Regions from separate parts of the Streptomyces sp. NPDC048196 genome, predicted to be linked through region 2. Evidence: riboswitches for the same ligand, from Rfam matches in the RefSeq annotation. Region 2 holds a riboswitch; the other holds the start of a gene.
The links. Region 2 has a riboswitch for glycine ahead of gcvP (aminomethyl-transferring glycine dehydrogenase). Riboswitches for the same ligand answer to the same signal wherever they lie in the genome.
Positions count from the first base shown of each region.

Region 1: it holds a riboswitch for glycine, as region 2 does, so the genes downstream of both, gcvT (glycine cleavage system aminomethyltransferase GcvT) here and gcvP (aminomethyl-transferring glycine dehydrogenase) in region 2, are expected to answer to the same signal.

Region 1 covers NZ_JBEZMM010000022.1:12,886-27,456, forward strand. Annotated here, with positions in the region: gene AB0E02_RS21610 (enhanced serine sensitivity protein SseB C-terminal domain-containing protein) at 1-157, opposite strand, end outside; gene AB0E02_RS21615 (enhanced serine sensitivity protein SseB) at 278-1,081, opposite strand; gene AB0E02_RS21620 (AAA family ATPase) at 1,216-1,881, opposite strand; glycine riboswitch at 2,183-2,278, shown strand; gene gcvT (glycine cleavage system aminomethyltransferase GcvT) at 2,429-3,556, shown strand; gene gcvH (glycine cleavage system protein GcvH) at 3,687-4,064, shown strand; gene glyA (serine hydroxymethyltransferase) at 4,120-5,382, shown strand; gene AB0E02_RS21640 (APC family permease) at 5,638-7,320, shown strand; gene AB0E02_RS21645 (L-serine ammonia-lyase) at 7,427-8,812, shown strand; gene AB0E02_RS21650 (hypothetical protein) at 8,852-9,160, opposite strand; gene AB0E02_RS21655 (transposase) at 9,303-10,562, opposite strand; gene AB0E02_RS21660 (phosphatase PAP2 family protein) at 10,658-11,422, opposite strand; gene AB0E02_RS21665 (phosphatase PAP2 family protein) at 11,419-12,024, opposite strand; gene AB0E02_RS21670 (DedA family protein) at 12,021-12,722, opposite strand; gene AB0E02_RS21675 (BlaI/MecI/CopY family transcriptional regulator) at 12,837-13,265, shown strand; gene AB0E02_RS21680 (M56 family metallopeptidase) at 13,262-14,218, shown strand.
Region 2 covers NZ_JBEZMM010000029.1:430-15,000, reverse strand. Annotated here, with positions in the region: gene AB0E02_RS25170 (hypothetical protein) at 1-340, shown strand, start outside; gene AB0E02_RS25165 (DUF5999 family protein) at 695-889, shown strand; gene gcvP (aminomethyl-transferring glycine dehydrogenase) at 968-3,853, opposite strand; glycine riboswitch at 4,042-4,139, opposite strand; gene AB0E02_RS25155 (PRC-barrel domain-containing protein) at 4,253-4,648, shown strand; gene AB0E02_RS25150 (DNA polymerase IV) at 4,546-6,009, opposite strand; gene AB0E02_RS25145 (MerR family transcriptional regulator) at 6,076-6,681, opposite strand; gene AB0E02_RS25140 (bifunctional nuclease family protein) at 6,877-7,350, opposite strand; gene AB0E02_RS25135 (MerR family transcriptional regulator) at 7,407-8,153, opposite strand; gene AB0E02_RS25130 (FHA domain-containing protein) at 8,171-9,019, opposite strand; gene AB0E02_RS25125 (DUF881 domain-containing protein) at 9,138-10,106, opposite strand; gene AB0E02_RS25120 (small basic family protein) at 10,112-10,444, opposite strand; gene AB0E02_RS25115 (DUF881 domain-containing protein) at 10,441-11,373, opposite strand; gene AB0E02_RS25110 (mannose-1-phosphate guanyltransferase) at 11,449-13,944, opposite strand; gene AB0E02_RS25105 (CDP-alcohol phosphatidyltransferase family protein) at 14,066-14,571, opposite strand, start outside.

The sequences.
Region 1 (14,571 bases), on a different contig from region 2:
AACCGGCCCGGCCGTGCCAGAGCAGCATCCAGACCTGGCCCGCGGCGAGTGCGTGCAGCAGGGCTTCGTAGGCGTCGTAACGGCCGGGCGAGACCTGCTGCAGCAGCTGCTCCAGCTGTCCGGCCGCCGCCGGCCCCTGATGCGCACCCGCACTCACGTGGTCCGTCCCCTCTCTCGGCAGGGCACGTGTGGGTGCGCCCGCGCGTCATCCAACCAGCTTAGGGCTTGCCGATGGTCCAGGGCCGGAAGGCCGCGGCCTCCGCAACAGCGGCGAACCCTAGGAGTGCTCGCGCGAGTAGAAGGGCCGTACCCGCTCCAGCATCCAGTCGGCGACCGGGTCGCCCTGGGCGAGGTCGAGCATGACGAGCTGTACGGGCCAGGGCACCGGCACCGCGCCGAGGGCCCGCCCCAGGCCCGCGAGCACCACGTCACGGGCCGATCCGTCGTGCAGCGCCCCGGGGACCGTGGCGACCTGGACACCGACGAACAGTGCGGGCGTGTCGCCTTCCACACTGGCCAGGACACGCCGGGCAGTCAGGACAATTCCGACGCCGGAGAACTCCAGTCCGGCGGCGGCCAGGAAGTCCACCGGCTCGTCCTGCCAGTCCGGTTCGAAGAGCCGCACCCGGCCGCCGCTCGGCACGCCGCCGGTGTCCGGTTCCTGACGGCCCGAGCGGCACAATTCGGCCACCGCGGGCGGCGGCACCGGGACGCCGACCGTCCCGTCCGGATTCACCACGATCCCGATCTTCGGCGGCAGCCCGCGGGCGAACTCCCGGGCCGGCGCGACGGTGAAGGACATGTGCGAGCCGACGACCCGCAGGAACTCCTGCTCGGAGCTGTAGACCGGGACGTAGGCCAGCCCGCCGATGTCAACGGTGGGCAGGTCCAGTCCGGCGGTACCCGGGCCCGCACCCTGCGGACCGCCACCGTTGGGCAGCGGCACCCACACCCGGCTGCGGCCCAGGACCTCGACGATCCGGCCGCCGGCGCCGGGATGCCCGACCGAGGCGGCCAGCACCTCTTCCAATTCGTTCGCCGGCCAGGCCAGCTGCGGTATCCCCTGCTCCGGAAAGTTCATCTGCATCCACCCGCGTTCCACACCGCACTCCGCACTTTCTGGCCCATGACCCTAGACGAGAGAAAGCGGTGGCCGCGCCCACCGGACGGGTCGCGCTACGGCGAGCGGCCGCGCGGGCGAAGGCGCGCCGCCGGTCAGCGGAAGGTGAGGGTTTCCAGGGCGCTCGCCGCGCGGCGGTCCAGCAGCACGGCCGAGGCGAATCCCCGCGGCAACCGGGCCGCCTCCGCGCCGCCGACCAGGTGGGACACCGCCCGGCGGTGCCGGGCGAAGGCGTACCCCGACACCCCGCGGCCGCGCGCCCGCTGGCCGGCCCGGGCCACCTCCGGCGCCACGTCGAGCAGGACGAGATGCAGCCCGCGGCCGCCGCGGCCGGCCGCCCGGGCGATCCAGCGGCGCACCCACGCCAGCGTCCCGCAGTCGTGCACCACCACGCTGCGGCCGGAGCGCAGCGCCCGGCCGAGCGCCAGATAGTGCGCGGCCCGGACCAGCGGGCGGTACAGGCCGTAGGGCAGCCGGTGCAGTCGGCCGCTCTCCCAGCGCTCGCGGACGTCCTGGGAGTCGATCCGGTGCACCTCGGCCCCGCCACCGTCCAGCGGCGGTACGACCCGGTGCATCAGGGTGCTCTTGCCGCTGCCGGGCAGGCCGGAGACGACCACCAGGTCACCGGGCGGGAACCGCAGCTCGGCGGCGGTCCGGGCCCGGCCGTCGCCGCGCAGGTCCACCACCCGCGCCGCGCGCCCCGGCCGGACGACCGGGCGGGCCGGGCGCCGGGCCCGGGGTGCGGCGGCGCGGACCGTCACCGGCTCGGCGGCGCCGACCGCCGCCGGCTCTTCGGGTCCGGCCCCCGAAGTGGCCGCGAGTGCCGCGTCCCTCTGCACCGTGATCACCCTTCCCGTCCGGGTTACGGTCCGGCCCGAGGCCGGTTCCCTACCCGCAGAGTGTCAAGAAAAGGTAATGACCATCAAGGTGATTGTCCGATCCGCCCACGTCGGGGACGGTGCGCCGACCGGGCCTCCTGTATTCGGCGATCCCGTGCAATGATGTGCGCGCCACGTGCACATCTCGGTTCACCCGTGCACCGCCAACTCCATACCGGCCGCTTGAATCCGCGCGGGAGAGTCCCCGGCCGCCACGGCGGGGCGCCGAAGGAGCAAGTCCTCCCTTGAATCTCTCAGGCCCCTATACCGCGCGGGCGAGGCAGATCTGAAAAGCGAGTCCGGCCCGGCCCACGGGGCGGCTCCACCCAAGGTGCAAACCGGGCCCGTTCGCGGGCTCCCGGTGAACCTCTCAGGTTCCGATGACAGATGGGGAGAACGTCTTGTCACCCCTGCCTGGGAGCCCAGAACCATGACTGATGCCCCCCGCCGCACGGCGCTCGATGCCACGCATCGGGCACTCGGTGCGACCATGACCGACTTCGCCGGCTGGGACATGCCACTGCGTTACGGCAGCGAGCGCGACGAACACGTCGCGGTCCGCACCCGCGCCGGCCTCTTCGACCTCTCCCACATGGGCGAGATCACCGTCACCGGCCCGCAGGCCGCCGACCTCCTCGACTTCGCCCTGGTCGGCAACATCGGCGGGGTGAAGACCGGCCGCGCCCGGTACACCATGATCTGCAACGCCGAGGGCGGCATCCTCGACGACCTGATCGTTTACCGTCTGGCCGACCAGGAATACATGGTCGTCGCCAATGCCTCCAACGCCCAGGTCGTGCTGGACGCGCTGACCGCCCGGGGCGGCGGCTTCGACGCCGTGGTCCGCGACGACCGGGACGCCTACGCGCTGCTCGCGGTGCAGGGCCCGGAGTCCCCCGGCATCCTCAAGAAGCTGACGGACGCCGATCTGGACGGGCTGAAGTACTACGCCGGCCTGCCCGGCACGGTCGCCGGCGTCGAGGCGCTGATCGCCCGTACCGGCTACACCGGCGAGGACGGCTTCGAGCTGTTCGTCCGGCCGGCCGACGCGGTCGCCCTCTGGGAGGCGCTGACCGAGGCCGGCAAGGACGTGGGCCTGGTGCCGTGCGGGCTGTCCTGCCGGGACACCCTGCGCCTGGAGGCGGGCATGCCGCTGTACGGGCACGAGCTCACCACCGCCACCAACCCGTTCGACGCGGGCCTGGGCCGGGTCGTGAAGTTCGAGAAGACGACCAACAACGGCGACTTCGTCGGCCGCGCCGCGCTGGAGGTGGCCGCCGAACGCGCCGAGGCCGCCCCGCCGCGCAAGCTGGTCGGACTGATCGCCCAGGGCCGCCGGGTCCCGCGCGCGGGCTACCCGGTCGTCTCCGCCGACGGCACGGTGATCGGCGAGGTCACCTCGGGCGCCCCCTCCCCCACGCTCGGCAAGCCGATCGCCATCGCGTACGTCGACGCGGCATACGCCACACCGGGCACCGAGGGTGTCCACGTGGACATCCGTGGAAGCCATGAGCCGTACGAGGTCATCGCGCTGCCCTTCTACAAGCGGCAGAAGTAACGGTTCGTCCCGGCGGACCGGGCGGCGGCGCGCCACCACGCGTCTCACTGTGCAAGACGCTCCCCCCGGACTTCGTCCCGGGAGGTGCCCCCATTCACGATCACACCCTCGCGTACAGGAGAATCGAGCCATGAGCAACCCCCAGCAGCTGCGCTACAGCAAGGAGCACGAGTGGCTGTCGGCCGCCGAGGAAGGCGTCTCGACGGTCGGCATCACGGAGCACGCGGCGAACGCGCTCGGCGACGTCGTCTACGTGCAGCTCCCTGAGGTCGGCTCCACGGTCACGGCGGGCGAGAGCTGCGGTGAGCTGGAGTCGACCAAGTCGGTCAGCGATCTCTACGCGCCCGTGCACGGCGAGATCGTGGAGATCAACGAGGACGTCGTCAACGACCCCTCGCTGGTGAACTCCGCCCCGTTCGAGGGCGGTTGGCTGTTCAAGGTGAAGATCAGCGACGAGCCCGCCGAGCTGCTGTCGGCCGACGAGTACGCCGCGTTCATCACCGGTTGAGCCACCCCGCCCGTTGGAAGTGCTCTGCGCCCTCTGACCCCTCCAGGAAAGACCCATGTCGCTTCTGAACAGCTCCCTGCACGAGCTCGACCCCGACGTCGCCGCGGCCGTCGACGCCGAGCTGCACCGTCAGCAGTCCACCCTCGAAATGATCGCGTCGGAGAACTTCGCCCCCGTCGCCGTCATGGAGGCCCAGGGCTCCGTCCTCACCAACAAGTACGCCGAGGGTTACCCCGGCCGCCGCTACTACGGCGGCTGCGAGCACGTCGATGTCGTCGAGCAGATCGCCATCGACCGCATCAAGGCCCTCTTCGACGCCCCCTACGCCAACGTCCAGCCCCACTCCGGCGCCCAGGCCAACGCCGCCGCCATGTTCGCCCTCCTCAAGCCGGGCGACACCATCCTGGGTCTCAACCTCGCCCACGGCGGGCACCTGACCCACGGCATGAAGATCAACTTCAGCGGCAAGCTCTACAACGTCGTCCCCTACCACGTCGACGAGAAGACCAACCTGGTCGACATGGACGAGGTCGAGCGCCTGGCCAAGGAGCACCGCCCCAAGCTGATCGTCGCCGGCTGGTCGGCCTACCCCCGCCAGCTCGACTTCGCCGCCTTCCGCCGCATCGCCGACGAGGTCGGCGCGTACCTCATGGTCGACATGGCGCACTTCGCGGGCCTCGTGGCGGCCGGGCTGCACCCCTCCCCGGTGCCGCACGCCCACGTGGTGACCACCACCACCCACAAGACCCTCGGCGGCCCCCGCGGCGGCGTCATCCTCTCCGCCACCCCGGAGATCTCCAAGAAGGTCAACTCCGCGGTCTTCCCCGGCCAGCAGGGCGGCCCCCTGGAACACGTCATCGCGGCCAAGGCGGTCTCCTTCAAGGTCGCCGCGTCCGACGAGTTCAAGGAGCGCCAGCAGCGGACCCTGGAAGGCGCCAAGATCCTCGCCGAGCGCCTGGTCCAGGACGACGTCACCGAGCACGGTGTGTCGGTCCTGTCCGGCGGCACCGACGTCCACCTCGTCCTGGTCGACCTGCGCAACAGCCAGCTCGACGGCCAGCAGGCCGAGGACCGCCTCCACGAGGTCGGCATCACCGTCAACCGCAACGCCATCCCCAACGACCCCCGGCCGCCGATGGTGACCTCGGGTCTGCGGATCGGCACCCCGGCCCTGGCCACCCGCGGCTTCACCGCCGACGACTTCCGCGAGGTCGCCGACATCATCGCCGAGGCCCTCAAGCCGGACTACGACGCCGAGGCCCTCAAGGCCCGGGTCACCGCGCTCGCGGAGAAGTACCCGCTGTACCCGTCGCTGTGACGCGTCTCATGCGGTGATCCTCCGGTCCGCCGGCCTCGGCGGACGCGGGCTCAACGGGCCGTGAGCCCGGGGCCGTTGGTCCCGGGCTCGTGGTCCGCATGCCCGGCTTCCCCTCCTCCTTCGTCGATCTCGCGCGCCCTCACAGCGGAACCGGTGATTCACGGTGATTCGCGCGAAATAAGGTGTCAGCGGCATACGCAGCGGCCCTTCAACGGCGAGGGGGCATTTCCACAGCAGGACGGACGACACCACCCCATGGACATGAGCGCGGGCGACCGGAAGGGGCTCAGCCTCTTCGCCCTCATCATGATCGGCATCGGCTCGATCTTCGGCTCCGGCTGGCTCTTCGGCGCCGGTGCCGCCGCACAAGTGGCGGGCCCCGCGGCCCTGGTCGCCTGGGTGATCGGTGCCGTCTTCATCGGCATGATCGCGATGTCCTACGCGGAGGTCGGCGCCGCCTACCCGATCCCCGGCGGAATGGCCCGCTACGGCCACCTCTCGCACGGACCGGTGCTCGGCTTCCTCACCGGCTGGGCGGTGTGGATCGCGACCGCCTCGCTCATCCCGATCGAGTCGATCGCCGCCACCCAGTACATGACGTCCTGGGGCTTCGGCTGGGCGAAGGGGCTGGTCGAACCGGCCGGACACCAGCTCTCGGCGTCCGGCCTGGCCGTGGCGCTGGCCCTGACCGTCGCGCTCTGGCTGACCTGCTACTGGTCGGTGCAGCTGCTGGCCCGCGCCAACACCGCGCTCACCGTGGTGAAGTTCGCCATCCCGGTGCTCGCCGTGGCGGCGCTGGCCGCCTCCGGCTTCCACACCTCGAACTTCACCGCGCAGGGCGGCTTCGCCCCGTACGGCTGGTCGGCCGTGCTCACCGCCGTCACCACCTGCGGCGTGGTCTTCGCCTTCAACGGGTTCCAGGCCGTGGTCAACCTCGGCGGCGCCGCCCGGAACCCGGGCCGGGCCATCCCGGTCGCCCTGGTCGGCGCGCTCGCCCTGGGCCTGGTGATCTACCTGGCGCTCCAGACCGCGTACCTGGGGGCGGTGCCGCCCGGGCAGCTGGCCCGGGCCGGCGGCTGGCAGGGCGTGAACCTGGGCTCGCCCTTCGCCGACCTCGCCAAGCTGCTGATGCTGCACTGGGTGGTCACCATGCTCCAGTTCGGCGCGTTCATCTCGCCGGCCGGCTCCAACATCGCCAACGTGGCCTCGGCCGCGTACATGGTCACCAACCTGGCGGAGACCGGCTTCTTCCCGCGGAAGCTGGCGGCCGTGCACCCCCGGTACGGCACCGCCCGCCCGGCGATGTGGCTCAACCTCGGCTTCTCGGTCCTGTTGCTGCTGACCGTCGGGCGCAGCTGGCAGGCGCTGGCCGGGGTGGTCTCGGCGGCCATGGTCATCTCGTACCTGATCGGCCCGATCGCGGTGGGGGTGCTGCGCCGGACCGCGCCTGAGCTGCCCCGTCCGTTCCGGCTCCCGGCCGCCGGGGTCCTCTGCCCGGTCACCTTCGCCTTCGCGGCCTGCGCCCTGTACTGGTCGAAGTGGCCGGACACCGGCAAGGTGACCGCGCTGACGCTGGTGTCCGTGCCGGTCACGGTGCTGGTGCTGCGCCACCAGGCCGGGTCCCTCGGCGCGGCCCGGCTGCGGCGGCAGTTCGCCCCGGCCTGGTGGATGATCGCCTTCCTGCTCTGGCTGGCCGCACTGTCCGCGCTGGGCAGCCCGGACTTCGGCGGGCACGGCGTCATCCCCGGTGGCCTGGACATCGCCCTGGTCGCGCTCTCCGCGCCGGCCTTCTACTTCTGGGCCGTACGGGCCGGCGTCCGGGCCCGGGCGACCGGCCTGACCGGCCCGCCGACCGCCACCGTGGCCGCCCCGTCACCCGCTGTGCACCCGACACCTCCTGTTACGTCCACCGACCACCGCCCGACGGTTTCCGTCTGACGGCACCGCGCCGGGTCCGCGTTACGCTCGACATCCGGCGCAGAAACGTACCTCTTCGTCCGATAGCTCCACCGTCCACCACGAGCAGACAAGGGAGTCCGCCCCCGTGGCCATCTCCGTCTTCGACCTTTTCTCCATCGGCATAGGTCCCTCCAGCTCCCACACCGTCGGCCCGATGCGCGCCGCCCGGATGTTCGCCGGCCGGCTCAAGAAGGACGGTCTGCTCGCCCGGACGGCCCGCGTCCACGCCGAACTCTTCGGCTCCCTGGGCGCCACCGGCCACGGCCACGGCACCCCCAAGGCCGTCCTGCTCGGCCTGGAGGGCGACTCCCCCCGCACCGTCGACGTCGAAACCGCCGACGACCGGGTCGCGGCGATCAAGGAGTCGGGGCGGATCAGCCTGCTCGGCGCCCACGAGATCGCCTTCGACTTCGACGAGGACCTGGTCCTGCACCGCCGCAAGACCCTGCCGTACCACGCCAACGGCATGACGGTCCGGGCCCACGACGCCGACGGCGCCGAGCTGCTGAGCAAGACGTACTACTCGGTGGGCGGCGGCTTCGTCGTCGACGAGACCGTGCTGGCCGGGGAGGCGGCGGCCGGCGAGAACCCGATCGTGCCGGACGACACGGTCCTGAAGTACCCCTTCCGCACCGGCGACGAGCTGCTGCGGCTGTCCCAGCAGACCGGCCTGTCCATCTCCGCCCTGATGCTGGAGAACGAGAAGGCCTGGCGCACCGAGGACGAGATCCGCGAGGGCCTGCTGGAGATCTGGCGGGTGATGCAGGCCTGCGTGACGCGCGGCATGTCCCGTGAGGGCATCCTGCCGGGCGGCCTGAAGGTCCGCCGGCGGGCGGCCGGCTCGGCCCGCAAGCTGCGCGCCGAGGGCGACGCCACCGCCCGCGCCATGGAGTGGATCACCCTCTACGCGATGGCCGTCAACGAGGAGAACGCCGCCGGCGGCCGGGTCGTGACCGCGCCGACCAACGGCGCCGCCGGCATCATCCCGGCCGTGCTGCACTACTACATCAACTTCGTGCCCGGCGCCGACGAGGACGGCGTGGTGCGCTTCCTGCTCGCCGCCGGCGCCATCGGCATGCTCTTCAAGGAGAACGCCTCCATCTCCGGCGCCGAGGTCGGCTGCCAGGGCGAGGTCGGCTCGGCCTGCTCCATGGCCGCCGGCGGTCTGGCCGAGGTCCTGGGCGGCTCCCCCGAGCAGGTCGAGAACGCCGCCGAGATCGGCATGGAACACAACCTCGGCCTGACCTGCGACCCGGTCGGCGGCCTGGTCCAGATCCCCTGCATCGAGCGCAACGGCATGGCCGCCGTCAAGGCCGTCACCGCCGCCCGCATGGCCCTGCGCGGCGACGGCCGGCACCACGTCTCCCTGGACAAGGTCATCAAGACCATGAAGGACACCGGCGCCGACATGAGCGTCAAGTACAAGGAGACGGCCCGCGGCGGGCTCGCCGTCAACATCATCGAGTGCTGACGGCGAGGGCTGCCTGAAGACGTCGGTCCCGGCGCGCGGTTACCTGCCGATCTCCCAGGCGAAGGGCGGGAGTTCGCGCGCCCGGGAGTAGATCTCCAGGGCGTGCCGGGCCGGGACGAACGGGTGCACGCGGGCGCCTTCGAGGCCGGCCAGCAGGCGCGCGCAGTGGTGTACGCAGCCGGCCACCTCGCGGCCGTGCCGGTCGACGATGGTGGCGGCGTCGTGCGGTCCCTCGCACGGGGTGGGGTCCTTGACGGCGGCGGCCGGGCAGCGGCCGTACGGGGCCCCGGCGACGGTCTCCCGGCCGGCTGCCGGGTGCGGGGACCGGGCGTCGAACGGCTGGTTCATGGCGATCTCCCCCTGGCGGTGCGGTGCGGTGGTGCGTGCCGTGGGCGGTGGCGGGATCCGTACGGTCCCGGCGCCCAGGACAGTGGTGCTCGGCGCGGGCGGCGTCCATGCCGCCTTGGGGAAGACCTGGTCGGATCGTCAGCTATTCGTGACTCCACCCACGACTGGCGTCGCGGGCTTCCTGGGTCGCTGGCTGAGCAGCGTCACAGAGGGCCAGCCCGGCCCTGTGCAGGACGTTCAAGGCGCCCACGTGGTCCGCGTTCGCGACGAACCCGCAGGAGACGCATGCGAACATCGCTTGAGTGGTGCGGTTCTCCTTCGCGACGTGCCCGCATTCGGGGCAGGTGCGGGAGGTGTTGCGGGCGTTCACCGGGATCATGCGGCGAGCGGCACTCTCAGCCTTCTGCGCCAGGATTCCCAGGAAGATTCCCCAACCCGCGTCCAGGATGCTGCGGTGCAAGCCTGCTTTCGCTGCGGCCCCGTTCGGCAGGAAAACGCCGGGCCGGGCGGGGTCGGGCTTGGGCGCGGGTGCGTGGGCGATGCCCGCTGTGTTCAGCTTCTCGTGCACGATCATGTCGTGCTCGGCAACGAGCACGTTCGCGGCTTTGTGGTGATGGTCCAGGCGCTGACGTCGGATTTTGGCGTGCAACTTGGCCACCTTGCGCGCCGCAGCCCGGTGCTTCTTCGTGCGCCGTTTCGTGCGCCTGGGGAACGACGAAAGATGCTGCTGGGCGGCGGCCAGGTCCTCGGCGGACGATGCGAGGAAGCGCGGGTTGTGCACGTGCTCACCGTTCGATGTGGTGAGGAAGTGCGCCGCGCCCATGTCGATGCCGACAATCGACCTGATGGCCGGAAGGGGCTCGGGTGGCACCCTGTCGCAGGCAAGCACCACGTACCAGTGCTTGCCCTCACGCTTGATGCTGATCGTTTTCACCTGCCCACGCACGGGCCGGTGCTGGTGCACGCGGACATGCCCGATGCCTTGAAGGCGAACACGCGTCTGCGCATCGTTCGGGGTGGAGTCCCACCGGCAGCCGTCCCCGTCCTTGGGGAACTCCACCGTGTCGAAGTGGCCGGCGCCCTTGAAACGTGGATATCCGGGCTTCTTACCGGTCTTCACCCGGCGGAAGAACGCGGCGAAGGCCTTGTTCAGTCGCCGCAAGGTCGCCTGCTGGGAGGAGAAGGACCAGCGCCCCTGCCGCTCCGGATCGAACGTCCGGATCTCCTTGAGCTGGGCGGATTGCTGCCCGTACTGGATCGAGGTCCTTGAGCTGTGCCGGTAGGCATCGCGGCGTTCTTGGAGCGCGCCGTTGTAGAGGGAACGGTGATCGGCCAGCATCGCCCGCAAGGCGGCTTCCTGCCGGACGGTCGGCCGAAGGCGGAACTTGTACGCACGTATCATGCGTAACCTCCGCCATCCGTCGGCCAGTTGACCAAAATTTAGCACGTAGGTGCAGGTCACGTTATGTGCGCGGACACCGGTCGGCACGCCACAGGTCAGGATCGGTCCGGGCACTCCGGGCGGCCCAGGGCGCGGAAGGCCGCCGGTTCCAGGAGGAGGGCGAGGGTGAGCCAGGTGGCGGCCAGGAGCCAGCCGCCGACGACGTCGCCGAGCCAGTGGACGCCCAGATAGACCCGGGTGAGGCCGACCCCGGCGGCCCAGAGGGCGAGGACCGCGCACCAGGTGCGGGCGACGGCGGGACCGCAGCGGTGGGCGAGACCCCAGGCGAGCAGGCCGGCCGCGAGCGCGGAGGTGGTGGCGTGGCCGGAGGGGAAGGCGTATCCGGTGGCGTGCCCGGCCCAGTCGACGGCCGGTGGGCGGGCCCGGGCGAGCAGTTCCATCAGGCCGTAGCGGATCGCCTGGCCGACGGCGAGGACGACCACCGTGCAGGTCACGGCCCGGAGGCGGCCGGTCGCGCCGCGGCCGGCCAGCAGTCCGGCGAGGACGGCCATCAGGTAGGGGACGAGGCCGGTGCCGGTGGCGGTCAGGGCGCGCGCCAGGGACCGCACCGGCTCGCCGTGGTGGGCGGCGGCCCAGTGGACGGTGTCCTGTTCGGGGGCGAGCGGGGTGCCGTGCCGTACGGAGACGGTGGTCGCGGCGGCGGCGAAGAGCACCGCACAGACCGCGGCCAGGGCGCGGAGCGCGCCGGTCCCCGGCCGGGGGACGGAGCCGGGGCCCAGTTCCGGCCGCGGTTGCCGGCCCGCCACCGGCTCCCGGTCCGGCCCGGGCCCGGTCCCCGCCTCTCCTCCCGACGCGGTCACCGCGCTGCCACCAGGGGGCGCAACCGGGTCGCGCGGATCCGGGCGACGGCCGGGGCCGCGCGGTCGGCGAGCGGGGTGAGTGCCCAGGCCAGCAGGCCCCCGGTGAGCAGGCCGGCGACGGCGTCGTGCGGGTAGTGGGCCCCGATCCAGACCCGGGAGGCCGCCATCAGGACGGCGGCCGGGACGGCGATCCGGCCGAGCCGCCGGTCGCACAGGAGGAGCGCGACCGCGGCGGCCGCGGCGATGGCGGCGTGGTTGCTGGGGAAGGACCAGTCGCCGGGCCCCGGGCAGCTCTCGACGGTGAAGGTGTGCAGCGTGCGGCACGGCCGCTGCTCGTCGAAGATGCTCTTGACCAGGTCGTTCGCGAGGTAGGCGAGGACGACGGTCAGGGGGGCGGCCAGGGCCGTGGCCATCGCGCCCGGCCCGCGGCGGCGCGCCCGCCACCAGGCGAGCAGCATCAACCCGGCGAAGAGCGCCAGCCCGTAGTCGCTCCAGGCGGCGACGGCGGTGTTCAGGCCGTGCGGGGCGCGGTGCGCGAGACCGGTGATCCAGGTGTAGGCGGTGCCGTCGATCGCGGCTCCGCCGAGGGCGAGGGAGGTCATGGGCGCTGCTCCTCCGGGTCGGCCGTCGCCGGGCGCCGGCGGGCGCGGAGCACCTCCAGGGCGAGCGGGGTCAGCGACACCGCCACCACGAGGGCCACCAGCGGCAGCAGATGGCGGTCGACGTTGGGCACCGACGAGCCCAGTGCGTAGCCGGCGAGGGTGAGGCCGAGTGTCCAGACCACTCCGCCGGTGATCTGCCAGAAGGTGAAGGTGCGGGCGGGCACCCGAAGGGCCCCGGCCAGCGGGTTCAGCACGGTGCGCACGACCGGGACGAAGCGGGCGAGGACGAGGGCCTTGGCGTGGCCGTAGCGGGCGAGGTACTCCTCGGCGCGGGCGGCGCCCTCGTGCAGCTTGCGGGCGCGGCTGCGGGCCAGCAGGGCGCGGCCGCCGCGCCGGCCGAGCCAGTAGCCGGTCTGGGATCCGGCGAGCGTGCCCGCCGCGGCGGCGAGCAGCACCTGGGGCAGGGCGAGGTGCACGGCGCCGCCGGCGCCCGGTGCGCAGAGCAGTCCGGCGGTGAAGAGCAGGGAGTCGCCGGGCAGGAAGAACCCGACGAGCAGTCCGGTCTCGGCGAACAGGACGACGGCGACGCCGAGCGCGCCGAACGCGGCGAGCAGTGAGCCGGCGTCGAGCACGTCGACGGCCTGGCCCATGCCGCTCGCGTCGGCTACCACCTGCGCAAACGCAGCGGCTACGGCCATGTCGGTGGCCCCTTACATAATGGGTTGCGGGCCTGCCGTGCGACCGGCCCGACCGACTACAGTCACGTAGACGGTCTACGGAACTGTAGACGACGAGCAGGTGAAGGGCGTTCCATGTCGGAGACACCACCCGTGCAGCGGCGCCCCTCCGGCGAGCTGGAGGCGAGCGTCCTCGCCGCGCTCTGGGCGGCCGAGGGGCCGCTCAGCCCGGCCGAGGTGCAGAGCGCCCTCGGCGGCCGGCTGGCCCGTACGACCGTCACGACGATCCTGTCCCGGCTGCACGACAAGGGCGCGGTGTCCCGCTCCCGGGCGGGCCGCGGCTTCACGTACTCCCCGATACAGGACTCCGCGGGGCTGACCGCCCGGCGGATGCGCAGCGAGCTCGACAAGCAGCACGACCGCGGCACCGCGCTCGCCCGCTTCGTCTCCCAACTCACCCGCGAGGACGAGCAGTTGCTGCGCTCCCTGCTGGAGGGCGCCGCGGACGGCCCGCAGGGGGCGCCGGGGACCGGCCGCCGGCCCGCCCCGGGGGCCGCCCCGTGATCGTCGCCGTCTGGATCCCGCTGCTGATGCCGCTGCTCGCGGTGCCCGCCGCCCGCCGGCTGGCCGAGTCGCTGCCGCCGCGCGCCGCGGCCTGGCTGCTGACCGGCTGCGCCGCCCTGCTCGCCGGGTGCACGACCGCCGCGCTCGGTCTGCTGGTGGCCGCCGGGGCGCTGCGGCTGCCGCCGGTCGCCGCCCTCGATCATCTCTCCCTCCCGCTGGCCGACGGCGATCCGGCCGTCATGCTCCCCGCCGCCGGGGCCGCCGGCCTCTCGCTCGCCGTCTGCGCCCTCGCCGCCGCGCACCGCGCCCGCCGGCACCGCACCGAGCTGCGCGCGGCCCGGCGCGCCACCGCACCGCACCCGGTCTCCGGCGACCTGTGCGTGCTGCCCGACGCCGCACCCGATGCGTACGCCCTCCCGGGGCGGCCGGGCCGGGTGGTGGTCACCGCCGGGATGCTGCGGGCGCTGTCCGCCGCCGAGCGCGAGGCGCTGTTCGCCCACGAGCGTGCCCATCTCGCCGCCCGGCACCACCTCTTCCTGCTGACCGCCGCGCTCGCCGAGGTCTGCCACCCGCTGCTCCGCGGGCTGCGCGCGCCGCTGGCGTACGCCCTGGAGCGCTGGGCGGACGAAGCGGCCGCCGCCCGGGTCGGCGACCGCCGGGTCACCGCCCGCGCCATCGGCCGCGCCGCCCTGGCCGCCGGCCCGCACGCCCCGGCGCCGCACCGGCCCCGTACGGTCCTCGCCGCGACCACCGGCCCGGTGCCGCGCCGGGTCGCCGCGCTGCTCGGCTCCCAAGCGGCGGCCGGCCGCCCCCGGATACCCACCGGCCTCCGCGGCCGCCGGCTGGTCGCCGCGGCCCTGCTCACCTGCGTCACGTTCTCCGCAGCCGCCGCCCTGGACGCCGCGGCGGACCTCCACGCGTCGGTGGAGGTGGCCCAGGGCGAGACCCACTGAGGGACGGGGGGCTGAGGGACGCGGGTTGACCCGTCGGACCGAGCCACCGGACGGAGCCACCGGGCCGAGCCCCCGGGGCCCACCGGGGCGGCGCACCGGCCACCGGCCATGGGCGACCAGGGCGAGACCCGCTGAGGAACGAGAGCCGAGCGCCGAGCGCTGACCCACCGAACCGAGCCACCGGGCTGAGCCCCCGGGGCTCAGCAGCGCCGAGCGACGAGCGCTGACCCACCGGACCGGACCACCGAACCGCCCACCCGACCGACCCGCCGGACCGAGCCACCGAGCCGAGCGCCGGGGGGCCCACCAGGGCGGCACACCGGCCACCAGCCATGGGCCCAGGACGGGACCCG
Region 2 (14,571 bases):
GGCGGTGCTCACCGCGGACGGCTGGACCTTCGGGCGGTTCTGCGGCGGCCCCTACGTCGCCTCGACCGAACGGGCGCTGGCGCAGTCCGAGGCGCTCGCCACGCCGTACCAGCCCCGGCTGCTGTCCGTACCGGAGCTGTACATGCTCACCCTGTGGCTGCACCACGACCTCTCCTCCAACGGGGCCGAGGGGCTGCCGGCGGCCGGTGACCTGCTGGTGCCGCTGGCACCCGCCCCGCCCGGCATCGCCGCCCATCGTCCGCACCACGTCGCCGACCTGCTCCCCCGGCTCACCCTGCGTCTGGCCTCCGCGCCCCTGGAGCTGCGCGAACCGGCCTGAGCCGCAAGCCGGCGGCGTCCCTCCGGGTACCCGCGCACCGGCGCACCACGCCCCTCACGAACGTGCCCCGTGGCCCTTTCCGGCCGCGGGGCGCGCTGTCGTGCTCACCCGCGCGGCCTAGCCCGCGGGTACCACTCCCAACCCCCTTGGAGAGGAGAGCACTTGGGAGCAACCGCCCGCACGGGTGACGCGTCGATATCGAGTGAGTACCGCTGCTGCGAAATCCCTGCGGAATCCCTTCCGTAGGGCAACACTGGGACCGACCGAAGAAACGGGGGAGCGGCCATGGCCATCTCATCGAGCTCATCGAGCCGCACGACGACGTTCACCACACCGCAGCGAAAGACAACTTCCATGTGTCAGCACCAACCACCTTGCCCCTCAGCGGATTCCACCGACCGGGAGGCCGCACACCTTGTGGCACACCACCCGGAGCAGGGCTGGAGCCTGCTCTGCAACGGCGTCCTGCTCTTCGAGGACACCGGTGAGCTGCTGCCGGACGGGCAGGTCATCGCCCCGCACCGGGCCCGGGTCACCGCGGCGGCCTGACCCCGCGCACCCGGTAAGAACCACCAGGGCCCCCGGCAGAACACCTGCCGAGGGCCCTTGCTGTTGCCGTGGAACGGCTCAGGCGTCGTACGCGTCCAGCGGCGGGCAGGAGCAGACGAGGTTGCGGTCACCGAAGGCGCCGTCGATGCGCCGCACCGGCGGCCAGTACTTCTCGGCCGCCACGACACCGCCCGGGAAGACGGCCTCCTCGCGGGAGTACGGGTGGGTCCACTCGCCGCCGAGCGCGCCCGCGGTGTGCGGGGCGTTGCGCAGCGGGTTGTCGTCCTTGTCCCACTCCCCCGTGCCGACCTTCTCGATCTCCGCGCGGATGGCGATCATCGCGTCGCAGAACCGGTCCAGCTCGGCGAGGTCCTCGCTCTCGGTCGGCTCGATCATGAGCGTGCCGGCCACCGGGAAGGACATCGTCGGCGCGTGGAAGCCGTAGTCGATCAGCCGCTTGGCGACGTCGTCGATGCTCACGCCGGTCGCCTTGGTCAGCGGCCGGACGTCGATGATGCACTCGTGCGCCACCAGGCCGCCGGGGCCGTTGTAGAGCACGGGGTAGTGCGGCTCCAGGCGCTTGGCGACGTAGTTGGCGCTGAGGACCGCGACCTGGGTGGCGCGCTTGAGACCCTCGCCTCCCATCAGGCGGACGTACGCCCAGGAGATCGGCAGGATGCCCGCGGAGCCCCAGGGGGCTGCCGAGATCGGTCCGACGCCGGTCTCCGGACCCGCGGTCGGCTGCAGCGGGTGGTTGGGGAGGTACGGCGCGAGGTGGGCGCGGACGGCGACCGGGCCGACGCCGGGGCCGCCGCCGCCGTGCGGGATGCAGAAGGTCTTGTGCAGGTTGAGGTGCGAGACGTCGCCGCCGAACTTGCCCGGCTCGGCAAGGCCGACCAGCGCGTTCAGGTTGGCGCCGTCGACGTAGACCTGGCCGCCGGCGTCGTGCACCGCGGCGCAGATCTGGGTGATGTGCTCCTCGAACACGCCGTGGGTGGAGGGGTAGGTCACCATCAGGACCGCGAGCTCGTCGCGGTGCTTCTCGATCTTGGCGTGCAGGTCGTCGGCGTCGACCTCGCCGTCCTCGCCGGTCTTGACGACGACGACCTTCATGCCGGCCATCACGGCGCTGGCGGCGTTGGTGCCGTGCGCGGAGGACGGGATCAGGCAGACCGTGCGCTGCTCGTCCCCGTTGGCGCGGTGGTAGGCGCGGACGGCCAGCAGACCGGCCAGCTCGCCCTGGGAGCCGGCGTTGGGCTGGAGGGAGACCTTGTCGTAGCCGGTGACGGTGGCGAGGCGCTCCTCCAGCTCCTGGATCAGCGTGAGGTAGCCCTGGGCCTGGTCGGCCGGCGCGAAGGGGTGCAGCTGCCCGAACGCGGGCCAGGTGACCGGCTCCATCTCGGTGGTGGCGTTCAGCTTCATCGTGCAGGAGCCGAGCGGGATCATGCCGCGGTCCAGCGCGTAGTCCTTGTCCGCGAGGGTGCGCAGGTAGCGCAGCATCGCGGTCTCGGAGCGGTGCTCGTGGAAGACCGGGTGGGTGAGGTAGTCGTCGGTGCGCAGCAGGGTCTGCGGGAGCGTTTCGTCGGTGGCCGCGTCGAGCTTCTCGATGTCGGCCTGCACGCCGAAGGCGGCCCAGACCCCGGTCAGCTGGGCGCGGCCGGTGGTCTCGTCGCAGGCGATGCCGACCAGGTCGGCGTCGACCTGGCGGAGGTTGATGCCGGCCTCGCGGGCGGCGGCGACGACCTCGGCGGCCCGGCCGGGCACCCGGGCGGTCAGCGTGTCGAAGTACGCGCCGTGGACCAGCTCCACACCGCCGGCCCGCAGCCCCTCGGCGAGGATCGCCGCGTAGCGGTGGGTGCGCCGGGCGATGGTCCGCAGGCCCTCGGGGCCGTGGTAGACGGCGTACATACCGGCCATGACGGCGAGCAGCACCTGCGCGGTGCAGATGTTGCTGGTGGCCTTCTCACGGCGGATGTGCTGCTCACGGGTCTGCAGCGCGAGCCGGTAGGCCCGGTGGCCGTCGGCGTCCACGGAGACGCCCACGAGGCGGCCGGGAAGGCTGCGCGCGAACTGCTCGCGCACCGCCATGAAGCCGGCGTGCGGCCCGCCGAAGCCCATCGGGACGCCGAAGCGCTGGGTGGTGCCGACCGCGATGTCCGCGCCGAGCTCGCCCGGCGAGGTCAGCAGGGTCAGCGCGAGCAGGTCGGCGGCGACGGTGACGATCGCGCCGAGCTCGTGGGCGCGCTCGATCAGGGCGCGCGGGTCCCGGACGGCACCGGAGGCGCCCGGGTACTGAAGCAGGACGCCGAAGACGCCGCGCTCGGCGATCTCGGCGGGGATGCCGTCGGAGAGGTCGGCGACGACGACCTCGACGCCGGTCGGCTCGGCGCGGGTCTCGATCACGGCGATGGTCTGCGGCAGACAGTCGGCGTCAACGAGGAAGACGCCCTGCTTGACCTTGCCGACGCGGCGGGAGAGCGCCATCGCCTCGGCCGCCGCGGTGCCCTCGTCCAGCAGGGAGGCGCCGGAGGTGGGCAGTCCGGTCAGGTCGGCGACCATCGTCTGGAAGTTCAGCAGCGCCTCCAGGCGGCCCTGCGAGATCTCCGGCTGGTAGGGGGTGTACGCCGTGTACCAGGCGGGGTTCTCCATGACGTTGCGGAGGATCACCGGCGGGGTGAACGTGCCGTAGTAGCCCAGGCCGATCATGGAGGCCAGCACCTGGTTGCGGTCCGCGAGGCCGCGCAGCTCCTGGAGGACCTCGGCCTCGGTACGGGCCTGCGGCAGGCCGAGCGCCTCAGCGCTCTTGATCACGTCGGGGACGGCGGCGGCGGTGAGCTCGTCCAGCGACCCGAAACCGATGTGCGCGAGCATCTTGGCCTGCGCCTCGTGGTCGGGGCCGATGTGCCGGTGCTCGAAGGGGGTGCCGCGCTCCAGCTCGGTCAAGGAGATGCGGTTGGTGGTCATCTGCGGGGGCCTCCTGGTCGGTACGACCTACGAGGGGCACCACGGCGCGGGTGCCCGGACGGCCTCCCCCTCTGTCATCTCAACCTGAGAGCTTCACCGGCCCGCGCACGGCGGTCCGGCTTTCACCGTCGGTGAGGAGGGGTCCCGGAGCTGTGCCTTCCGCGGCCCGCCCTGCTTTCCAGAGTGACCTCGTCCGTGCGGTACGGGTGCCTGAGAGATTCCGGGGAGGATTTGCTCCTTCGGCGCCCTCGTCGCGAACGACAAAGGACTCTCCCGCACGGGTTCTGCGGCCATCGCCAGCCTACCAGCGCGCCACTCGAAGGATCCTTCGAGTGGCCGGGGCATGAAATGTGCCGTTTGGTAGTTGTCACAGGGCAGTTGCGACCAATTGGAGGGGCCGTGCAAACCGATATCGATCCCCGGAGCCTGATCGGCCGCAAAGCGTTCGACCGTAACGGCGCGAAGATAGGCACCATCGACGAGGTCTATCTCGACGACGCGACGGGGGAACCGGAGTGGGCAGCCGTACGCACCGGGCTCTTCAGCCGGGACGCGTTCGTCCCCCTGGAACCCAGCAAAATGGTCGGCGAGAGCCTGCACATCCCGTACGACCGCAAGCTGATCAAGGACGCCCCGGACTTCGGTGTGGGCCGCCACCTCTCCCCTGAGCAGGAACTTCAGCTCTACCACCACTACCGCCTGGATATCTCCTCCCCCGACTCCGACCCGGTGTCCCCCGGCAATTCGGGCACCTCCGACACCGACTTCGGCAAGATCGCCGGATCGGAGGACTGATCCGCACCTGGCCCCCCGCCCACCAGCGGCAGGGGCTCCCCCGGCCGTAGCGCCGGGTCCTCGACGGCAAAGGTCCGCACCCTCCCCGGTGCGGACCACGGCGTCTCGAAGCGGACGGTCACTCTCCCCAGTCCGCTGCCCTGTACCCACCCCGCGCCGTACTCGTCGTGGACCACGTCCACGCCCGGATGCCAGCGGCGCGGCCGCTCCTCCTCGGGCGCCTCCTCGGCCGGCTCCGCGCCGGCCCGCTCCTCCGCGGCCCGCGCCAGCTCCTCGGCCTCCCGCTCCGTCGTCAACTGGGCGAAGAGGTCCTCCTGGGTGAAGTCGGCCAGCCCGCTGACCCCCACACCCAGCAGCCGGACGCCGCCGGTGGTGTCCACCAGCTCCAGCAGCCGCACCGCGGCCTCCCGGATGACCGCCGGGTCGTCGGTGGGCCCACGGAGCGTCTCGGAGCGGGTCAGCGTCGAGAAGTCGTAGTTGCGCACCTTGATCACCACCGTGCGCCCCGAGCGCCCGGCCGCCCGCAGCCGCTGGACGCAGCGGTCGGCCAGCCGCAGCACCTCCGTCCGCACCCGCGTCCGGTCGGTCAGGTCGACCTCGAAGGTGTCCTCGACGGAGATGGACTTGGCGTCGCGCTCGGCCACCACGGGACGGTCGTCCTGCCCCAGGGCCATCGCGTACAGCCCGGCGCCGTGCGCCTTCCCCAGGAGCCGTACCAGCTCCGCCTCGCCGGCCTCCGCGGTCTCCGCGATCGTGTGGATCCCGGCCCGGCGCAGCGTCTCGGCCGTCGCGGGCCCCACCCCGGGCAGCGTCCGCACCGACATCGGGCCCAGCAGCTCCCGCTCGGTGCCGGGCGGGATGACCACCAGGCCGTCCGGCTTGGCCTGCTCGGAGGCGATCTTCGCCAGCATCTTGGCGCCGGCCAGCCCCACCGAGCCGGTCAGGCCGGTCGCCGCCCGGATGTCGCGCCGCAGCTGCTCCCCCACGGCCCGTACCGCAGCCGTCTCCGGGGCCACCCCGCCCGCCTCCAGGTCCACGAACGCCTCGTCCAGGCTCAGCGGCTCCACCAGCGGCGACAGGGCGTGCAGCAGCCCCATGACCGTTTCACTCACCTGGCGGTACAGGGTGAAACGCGGACCGAGGTATGCGGCGTTGGGGCACAGCCGACGCGCCTGGGCCGTCGGCATCGCCGAGCGCACCCCGAAGACCCGGGCCTCGTACGACGCCGTGGCGACGACGCCACGCGGCCCGACCCCGCCGACCACCACCGGTTTCCCGCGCAGGCTCGGCTTCGCCGCCTGCTCGGCAGAGGCGTAGAACGCATCCATGTCCAGATGCAGGATCGTCGGCGCGGGTCTCACATGTCCGATGCTGCCGCATGGCACTGACAATCGACCCGCCGCCGGGCCGGGGCCCGGGCGTGCGGCTCAGCCTGCCCGGTTGCGCCGACGTGCCAGCTCGTCGTGCGGGTTCTTCCCGATCAGCGTCTCGCCGGTGTCCACACGCTCCCCGTGCAGCTGCGAGAGCGCGCCCTCCACGTCCCGCCACACCACGCCCACGGCGATCCCGAAGACGCCCTGGCCGCCCTGGAGGAGGTCCACGACCTGGTCGGGCGAGGTGCACTCGTAGACCGTCGCGCCGTCGCTCATCAGCGTCATCCGCGTCAGATCCGCCAGCCCCCGCGCGCGCAGGTGCTGGACCGCGGTGCGGATGTTCTGCAGGGAGACCCCGGTGTCCAGCAGCCGCTTGACGATCTTCAGGACGACGACGTCCCGGAAGCTGTAGAGCCGCTGGGTGCCGGAGCCGTACGCGGGCCGGATGCTCGGCTCCACCAGGCCGGTGCGCGCCCAGTAGTCGAGCTGCCGGTAGGTGATGCCCGCTGCCGCACATGCGGTCGGGCCGCGATAGCCGATGCTCTGCGCCTCGCAGTCCCCCGACACCGCCGCGGCCGGTGCCGGTGCGCAGTTCGCCGTTGCGCCCGCGTGGAGCGGCAACGCCCCTTCCGCCGCCATACCGTCGCCGGTGATTGCCACGCCGCCCTCCGTCCTCCACGTCCCGGACGGGACCTGCCATATCGACGGTATGCAGTCACTCGGGGTGCGTCAACGATCGCCGCGCTCGCCACGCCGAGTGATAATCACCCTACGAGTGGTTTCTCGTGACCTCGCGCGGGGAATGGCTAAATAGTTTGGCCGGAATCAGACCCTTCGCCCGTCCGGCCGCACCGGCTACTGGCTGTTGGTCCCGAAGTCCTCGGGTGAGATCTGGTCGAGGAACTCGCGGAACTTCTCCACCTCGTCCTCCTGCTCGTCCGGGATCGCGATCCCCGCGTCGTCCAGCACACCGTCGGTGCCGAAGATCGGCGTTCCGGTGCGCAGGGCCAGCGCTATCGCGTCGGACGGACGGGCACTGACCTCCACCCCGCTGGCGAAGACCAGTTCCGCATAGAAGACCCCCTCGCGCAGGTCGGTGATGCGCACCTGCGTCAGCTCCTGCCCCACCGCCTCCAGCACGTCCTTGAAAAGGTCGTGCGTCAGCGGCCTGGCGGGGACCATGCCCTGCTGGGCGAAGGCGATGGCGGTGGCCTCACCCGGCCCGATCCAAATGGGCAGGTAACGGTCGCCCCCCACCTCCCGCAGGAGCACGATCGGTTGGCTGGAAGGCATTTCCACCCGGACACCCACGACGTCGAGCTCGTTCACACAGCAACCCTAGGACGTGCCCGGCAGGTTTGGGTAGTCGGGCACTCTTTTGCTCACTACGGCCGGCCCCGCAGCGCGCCCTGGACCAGCGCCGCGTGCAGCCGTACGGAGAGCGTGGCGAGCTCCCTGGCGGTGGCCTCGGCATGGGCCCTGGTCTGCGGATTGCGGTGCCGCCGAAGGGGTGCAACGACCTGCTCGACCAGCCCCGCCTCGCGCTCCGCGGCCGCCTTGACGACCCGCAGGTGCCGCGGTTCGAGACCGAAACGCCCCAGGTCGGCGACGAGTTTGGCCACCGTGACGGCCTCGATGTCGTATCCGCCGTCCGCATGGGGGACGATGAGTCCGTACGACTCCCAATCGGCGAGCGCCGCCTCGTCCACCTCGGCGGCGGCCATCAGCTCGGCCCGGCCGATCCGGGCAGCCGTGGGGGTTTCCTCGCCCGCTTCCGGCACGCCCTCGATCAGATCGCGGGCAGGCGCGGCGGGCGCCGGCAGCGTGACCTGCTCACCGCGCTCGATGGCGTCCAGATGCTCGCGGATGACCTTCAGCGGCAGATAGTGGTCGCGCTGCATCCGCAGGACGCTCGCCAGCCGCTCCACGTCGGCCGGAGTGAATTTCCGGTACCCGGAAGGCGTGCGCTTCGGCTCGACCAGCCCCTCGGCCTCCAGGAAGCGGATCTTGGAGATGGTGACCTCGGGGAATTCCTCGCGCAGCTGGTTGAGCACCGTGCCGATGCTCACCGGCTTGCCGGCCGAGGAGGCGGTGCCGGAATCCCCGGCACCGCCTTTCGGTGTATGGCGCATGTGCCTTCCCTGGCCGGTCAGATGCCGGCGCCTCGCTGGCTCGCGTAGAAGACCAGGCGGTACTTGCCGATCTGGACCTCGTCGCCGTTGTTGAGGGCGACGGAGTCGATGCGCTCACGGTTGACGTAGGTGCCGTTCAGGCTGCCGACGTCGGCGACCGTGAAGAGACCGTCCGGGCCGCGACGGAATTCCACGTGACGACGCGAGACCGTCACGTCGTCGAGGAAGATGTCGCTCTGCGGATGCCGGCCCGCCGTCGTCAGCTCGCTGTCCAGAAGGAAACGGCTGCCGGAGTTCGGACCGCGGCGGACGATGAGCAGCGCCGAACCCAACGGAAGGGCGTCGACGGCCGCCTGGGCCTCCGGGGACAGCGCGGGCGAGAGGTTCTGGCCCGTCGTCTCCGAGTCGTAGGCCTCGAGACCCGAAATGGAGATCGTCGACGTCGTCTCGGACGCCCGCTCCGGCTGCGCGCCTGGGCGCAGCGGCGCGCCGCAGTTGGAGCAGAACCGGCTCGCCTCGGCGTTCCGGTGCCCACACCTCGTACAAACCGGCAAGGCCGGACCTCCGCCCGTGGGTGCGGCTGATGGTTCCTGGGAACCTATGCGGGCGGCACCGGAGGGGTCAACAGAACCCGCGCCGTGCCCCCCGGACGGACCGCCGACCTCGTCACGGAAGAGGGGACGGTTCTCGGCCGCGCCGCTCTCGTCGGCCCGGCCCGCAGCGCGATGCCGCGCCGAGCCGCTGCCGCCCTCCTGGCGCGCGCTCTTGCCGAACAGCTTTCCAAACAACTTCACGGGCGATTCCCCTTGAACGAAACAGACCCGCCCGTGGGGCAGGACGAACCCTCGATGCACACACCGGCCCATCCGGACATCCAGTGAACGTCCGTGGCCTCCAGACAGTTTCCACCACACACCACACGCACGGTGCGTCGACCCCCCGCTACCTCATGCCCTCCTGGGGCACTCGACATACCTGTACGCCTCACTGCGATGACGACCGAGCGTAGTCAGGCCGCTTCGCCGCCCGCAAGGCGTCCACAATGATCTTCTCCTCACGGGTCACAGACACCTTGGCCTGCTCCTTTTCCAGTGTCTGGACCACTCCGCCGGGGATGTTCAGCGCCGGTTCCAGATCCTCCGGCTTGCCGATGACCTTGAAGCGGTACGGCTGCGTGACGCGCCTGCCGTCGATCTCCACCCCGCCCCGGACGTCCGACAGGGAGGTGTTCGCGACGACCCGGACGTCGTTGACCTGGATGGCCTCGGCGCCGGCCGCCCGCAGCTCCTGGATGGTGTCCAGCAGCTTGTCCGCCTCCACGGAGTGCGTCGGGTCGTCGATGGTCAGGTTGATGCCGGGCCCTTGCGCCGCGACGGTCCCGGCCAGCACACCCAGCTGCTGTTCCTTCTCCACGGTCTGCTTACGGGCCTCCTCGGCCTGGTCCGAGCTGTTCGCCAGCTCGGTCTTCTGCCCTTCCAGGCGCCGCTGTTCGTCCGTCAACCGCTGGGAGCGGTTGTCCAGCTCGTCCAGAATGCGCACCAGGTCCTCCTGGCGCGCACCTCGCAGCGCACTGCTGTCACTCGTGGAACGTACCTGAATCGCCAGGCCGAGGCCGAGAATGAACAGCAGCAGGGCGACGATCAGTTGAGCCCGGGTCAGCCGCGGCGGCCACAGGCTCGCCACCAGCCGCTCCCGACCGGTCTTCGGGCGTTCCGCGTCCCCGTCGGCGGTGTCCGCCGCCGGGGCCGAGGAGTCTGCCCCGTTGTCCGGCTTCTGTCCAGTCGTGTCCGGTTCCTGGCTTTCCGCGTCGTCCGCGGGCTTCGCCGGCTCAGGGGCACTCCGGCTCTCCGGCGGCATCGGCTGCCGGTCGGCCGCACCACGCTCCTGCGCCTCCTCCGGCCGTTCCGGGCGCTCCGGCCGCTGCTCCGGCTCCGGGGTCTCGTCCGTTGCCATCCGCCTCACGCCCGGAAGACGTGCCGGCGGATCGCCGCGGCGTTGGAGAAGATGCGGATGCCGAGCACGACGACGACACCGGTGGAGAGTTGGGCACCGACGCCCAGCTTGTCACCGAGGAAGACGATCAGCGCCGCGACGACCACGTTCGACAGGAAGGAGACCACGAAGACCTTGTCGTCGAAGATCCCGTCCAGCATGGCCCGCAGACCGCCGAACACGGCGTCCAGCGCGGCTACGACAGCGATCGGCAAGTAAGGCTCGACCACCGTCGGCACCACGGGCCGCACCACCAGCCCGACCACGACTCCCACGATGAGGCCCAGTACGGCGATCACGATGTGCCCTTCCCTGTGTCGGCACCGTCCGGCTTGGCGGCACCGGCCTTCGGCTTTGCGGTACGTACGATCAAGCTGGGCGCGGGCGGCAGCGTCAGCTCGCTCTCGGCGGAAATCCTGGCGCGGACGCCGTAGTTCTCCTGCAGGATGTGCAGGTACTGACCGTCGGCGCTGTCCTGGAACGCGGTGCTCAGCCGCTGCCCGTCCCCCACCGCCAGCACCGTATAGGGCGGCACCAGTGGCTTGTTGTCGACCAGTATGGCGTCTCCCGCGGCTCTGATCGCCGAGAGTGACGTAAGCCGCTGTCCATTGACGGAGATGGCCTCCGCGCCCGAGGCCCACAGGCCGTTGACGACGCGTTGCATGTCCCGGTCCCGCACCCGCCCGGTGTCCGAGAAATCGCTGCTCTCCCGCGGCCCGCCGCCACCGGACTCGGCCCCCTTGGCGTCGTCCACCACGAGCTTCACGCCCGGCCCGGTGGCCTGCGTCGAACCGGCCAGCAGGGCGAGCAGTTCGGCCTTGCCCCCGCCGTGCTGCTTCAGCGCCTCGCGCTGCATCCTGCTGACGTCGTCCCGCAGCGCGTCGACCCGCTGCTGCTGCCGGTCCGCCTGGCCGGTGCCCTTCTGGATGCGGTTGATCAGCTCCGTACGCTCCTTGGCGAGCGTCGGTGCGGATATCCGGGCCTGAGCCGCCCCGACGGTCACCACGAGCGCGGCCAGCACCAGACCGGCCGCGAGGCCCAACTTCGCCCGCAGGGTGCGCGGCAGACCGCGCACACCGGCCTCGGACTTGCGCGCGGCCGCCTCGGCGTACCCGTCGTCGAGGCTGTGGTCCATCACATTGGTCAGCAGCGACATGGACGCGTCGGGGCGCGCGGCCGGTCTGTTCGGTGTGCTCCGATCGGGGCGCTGCTGCGACATGCCGCACATCGTCGCACGTCGGCTCCGCAGTCTCCCAATGGCCCCACCGGCGTGCCGATGCCCGGCGCGCCGGTGGGGTCCGGATCAGCGTCCGGCGCTGTCCACCACGGCCGACCACTCGTCCAGCAGCTGCTGGGCGGAGGCGTCGTCCGGCCCTTCCGCCCACAGGTGCGTGACCGCCTCGGACGGGTCGGGCAGGACCAGGATCCAGCGGCCGTCGGACTCCACGACCCGGACGCCGTCGGTGGTGTCCACGTCGCGGTCGCCGGCCGCCTCGACGACATGCCGCATGACCAGGCCCTTGACCGCCCAGGGGGTGGCCAGGTCGCGGCGCAAGACGTGGGCCCGCGGGATGCGTGCGTCGATCTGGCTGACCGTGAGCTGGGTACGGGCGACCAGGCCGATCAGCCGGACGAAGGCCGCGGCGCCGTCGAAGACGCTGCTGAACTCCGGGATGATGAAGCCGCCCATGCCGTCGCCGCCGAAGACCGTGCCGTCCTCCCGGCCCACCCGGGTCAGGTCGTCGGGCGAGGTCGTCGTCCACTCCACCTGCGTGCCGTGGTAGGCGGCCACCTGCTCGGCGATCCGGGTGGTGGTCACCGGCAGCGCGACCCGTCCGCTGCGCCGCTCGGCGGCGATCAGGTCCAGCATGACCAGCAGCGCGCGGTCGTCCTCGATGATCCGGCCGCGTTCGTCCACGAGGGAGAGCCGCTCGCCGACGGGGTCGAAGCGCACGCCGAAGGCGGCCCGCGCCGAGGCCACGATCTCGCCGAGCCGGACGAGACCGGAGCGCCGGGCGTCGGCGGTCTCGGTGGGCCGGGACTCGTCGAGGCCGGGGTTGATGGTCAGGGAGTCGACGCCGAGCCGCCCCAGCAGGCTGGGCAGGACCAGGCCCGCGCTGCCGTTGGAGGCGTCCACGACGACCTTCAGCCCCGACTCGGCGATGCCCGTGGTGTCCAGGGACCGCAGCAGCGAGCCGGTGTACGAGTCGAAGACGCTGGCCGGGAACGCCAGGTCGCCGATCTCGCCCGGGAAGGCGCGGCGGTACTCCTGCCGGGCGAAGACCCGGTCCAGCTTGCGCTGCCCGGCCTGCGAAAGGTCGGCGCCCCGCTCGTCGAAGAACATGATGTCGACGGAGTCGGGCACCCCCGGCGTCGTACGGATCATGATGCCGCCGGCGCTGCCGCGGGCGGTCTGCTGGCGGGCCACCGGCAGCGGGACGTTCTCCAGGTCGCGCACGTCGATGGCGCTGGCCTGCAGGGCCGAGATCACCGCTCGCTTGAGGGCCCGGGCACCACGCGAGTGGTCGCGGGCGGTGGTGACCGTGGACCCCTTCTTCAGGGTGGTGGCGTACGCGCCGGCGAGCCGCACGGCGAGTTCCGGGGTGATCTCCACATTGAGGATCCCGGTCACGCCGCGCGCGCCGAACAGATGCGCCTGGCCGCGTGATTCCCAGATCACCGAGGTGTTGACGAAGGCACCGGCCTCGATGGTCTTGAAGGGATAGACCCGCACATTGCCCTGGACGATCGATTCCTCACCGACGAGGCATTCATCGCCGATGACCGCGCCGTCCTCGATCCGGGCGGCCCGCATGACATCGGTGTTCTTGCCGATGACGCAGCCGCGCAGATTGCTCTGCTGCCCGAGATAGACGTTGTCGTGCACCACGGCCCGGTGCAGGAACGCCCCGCTCTTGACGACGACGTTGGAGCCGACGACGGTGTGCTCGCGAATCTCCACGCCGGCCTCGACCTTGGCGTAGTCACCGATGTACAGCGGACCGCGCAGCACGGCATCGGGGTGCACCTCGGCCCCCTCGGCCACCCATACACCCGGCGAGATCTCGAAGCCGTCGATTTCCACATCGACCTTGCCTTCGAGCACATCGGCCTGGGCCTTGACGTAGCTCTCGTGGGTGCCGACGTCCTCCCAGTAACCCTCGGCGATATAGCCGTAGATCGGCTTGCCTTCCTTCATCAGCTTCGGGAAGACATCACCGGACCAGTCGACGGACACATCGGGCTCGAAGTAGTCGAAGACCTCGGGCTCCATGACGTAAATTCCGGTGTTGACGGTGTCCGAGAAGACCTGCCCCCAGGTCGGCTTTTCCAGGAACCGCTCGACCCGGCCGCCTTCGTCGACGATGGTGATACCGAACTCGAGGGGGTTAGGCACCCGGGTGAGGCACACCGTGACGAGCGCGCCCTTTTCCTTGTGGAACCGGATCAGGTCGGTGAGATCGAAGTCGGTGAGGGCATCACCGGAGATGACGAGGAAGGCGTCGTCCTTGAGGGCCTCCTCGGCGTTCTTCACACTGCCGGCGGTGCCGAGCGGCTTTTCCTCATTGGCATAGGTGAGTTCCATTCCCAGCTCTTCGCCGTCACCGAAATAGTTCTTGACGAGCGAGGCCAGGAATTGCACGGTAACCACGGTCTCGTTGAGACCGTGCCGTTTCAGCAGCCGAAGTACGTGCTCCATGATCGGCCTGTTGGCGACAGGAAGCAGCGGCTTGGGCATGCTGGACGTCATGGGGCGAAGGCGTGTTCCTTCGCCGCCGGCCATCACAACGGCCTTCATGTCGGAAGCGTCCTCCTCTGAGAGACGACGGTCTTGCCGACTTCACTCGCCCAGAGCGCCCGCTGTTCCTGTTCTTACCTACGGGCGCCGGGCCCTGGCACTATCTGCCGGTTCGAAGAGCTCAGTCGGCGGTGGCGTCCGCCCTGATGAGCCGGCGGACCTGGACCACGTAGAGGATCCCTGCCCACCAATAGAGCGCCGTACCCCATCCTGCGAACGCCCATCCGAAAACAGCGGCGAGTGAGTGAAGCCAGCCATCTCCGTCGCTCAGCAAGAGCAACGGGAAGGCATACATCAAGTTGAACGTAGCTGCTTTGCCCAGGAAGTTCACCTGGGGAGGGCCGTATCCGTGACGCCCGAGGATTCCCACCGCGATGAGGAGCATCAGTTCGCGCGCCAGCAGGGCCGCGGTGAGCCAGATCGGCAGGATGTCGCGCCACGTCAGACCGACGAGCGTGGACAGGATGTACAGACGGTCGGCCGCCGGGTCCAGGATCCGGCCCAGGCTGCTGATCTGATTCCAGCGCCGGGCCAGCTTGCCGTCCAGGTAGTCGCTGACGCCGCTCAGGGCGAGGACCACCAGGGCCCAGCCGTCAGCCGCCTTCGGGCCCCCGAATTCAGGCCACA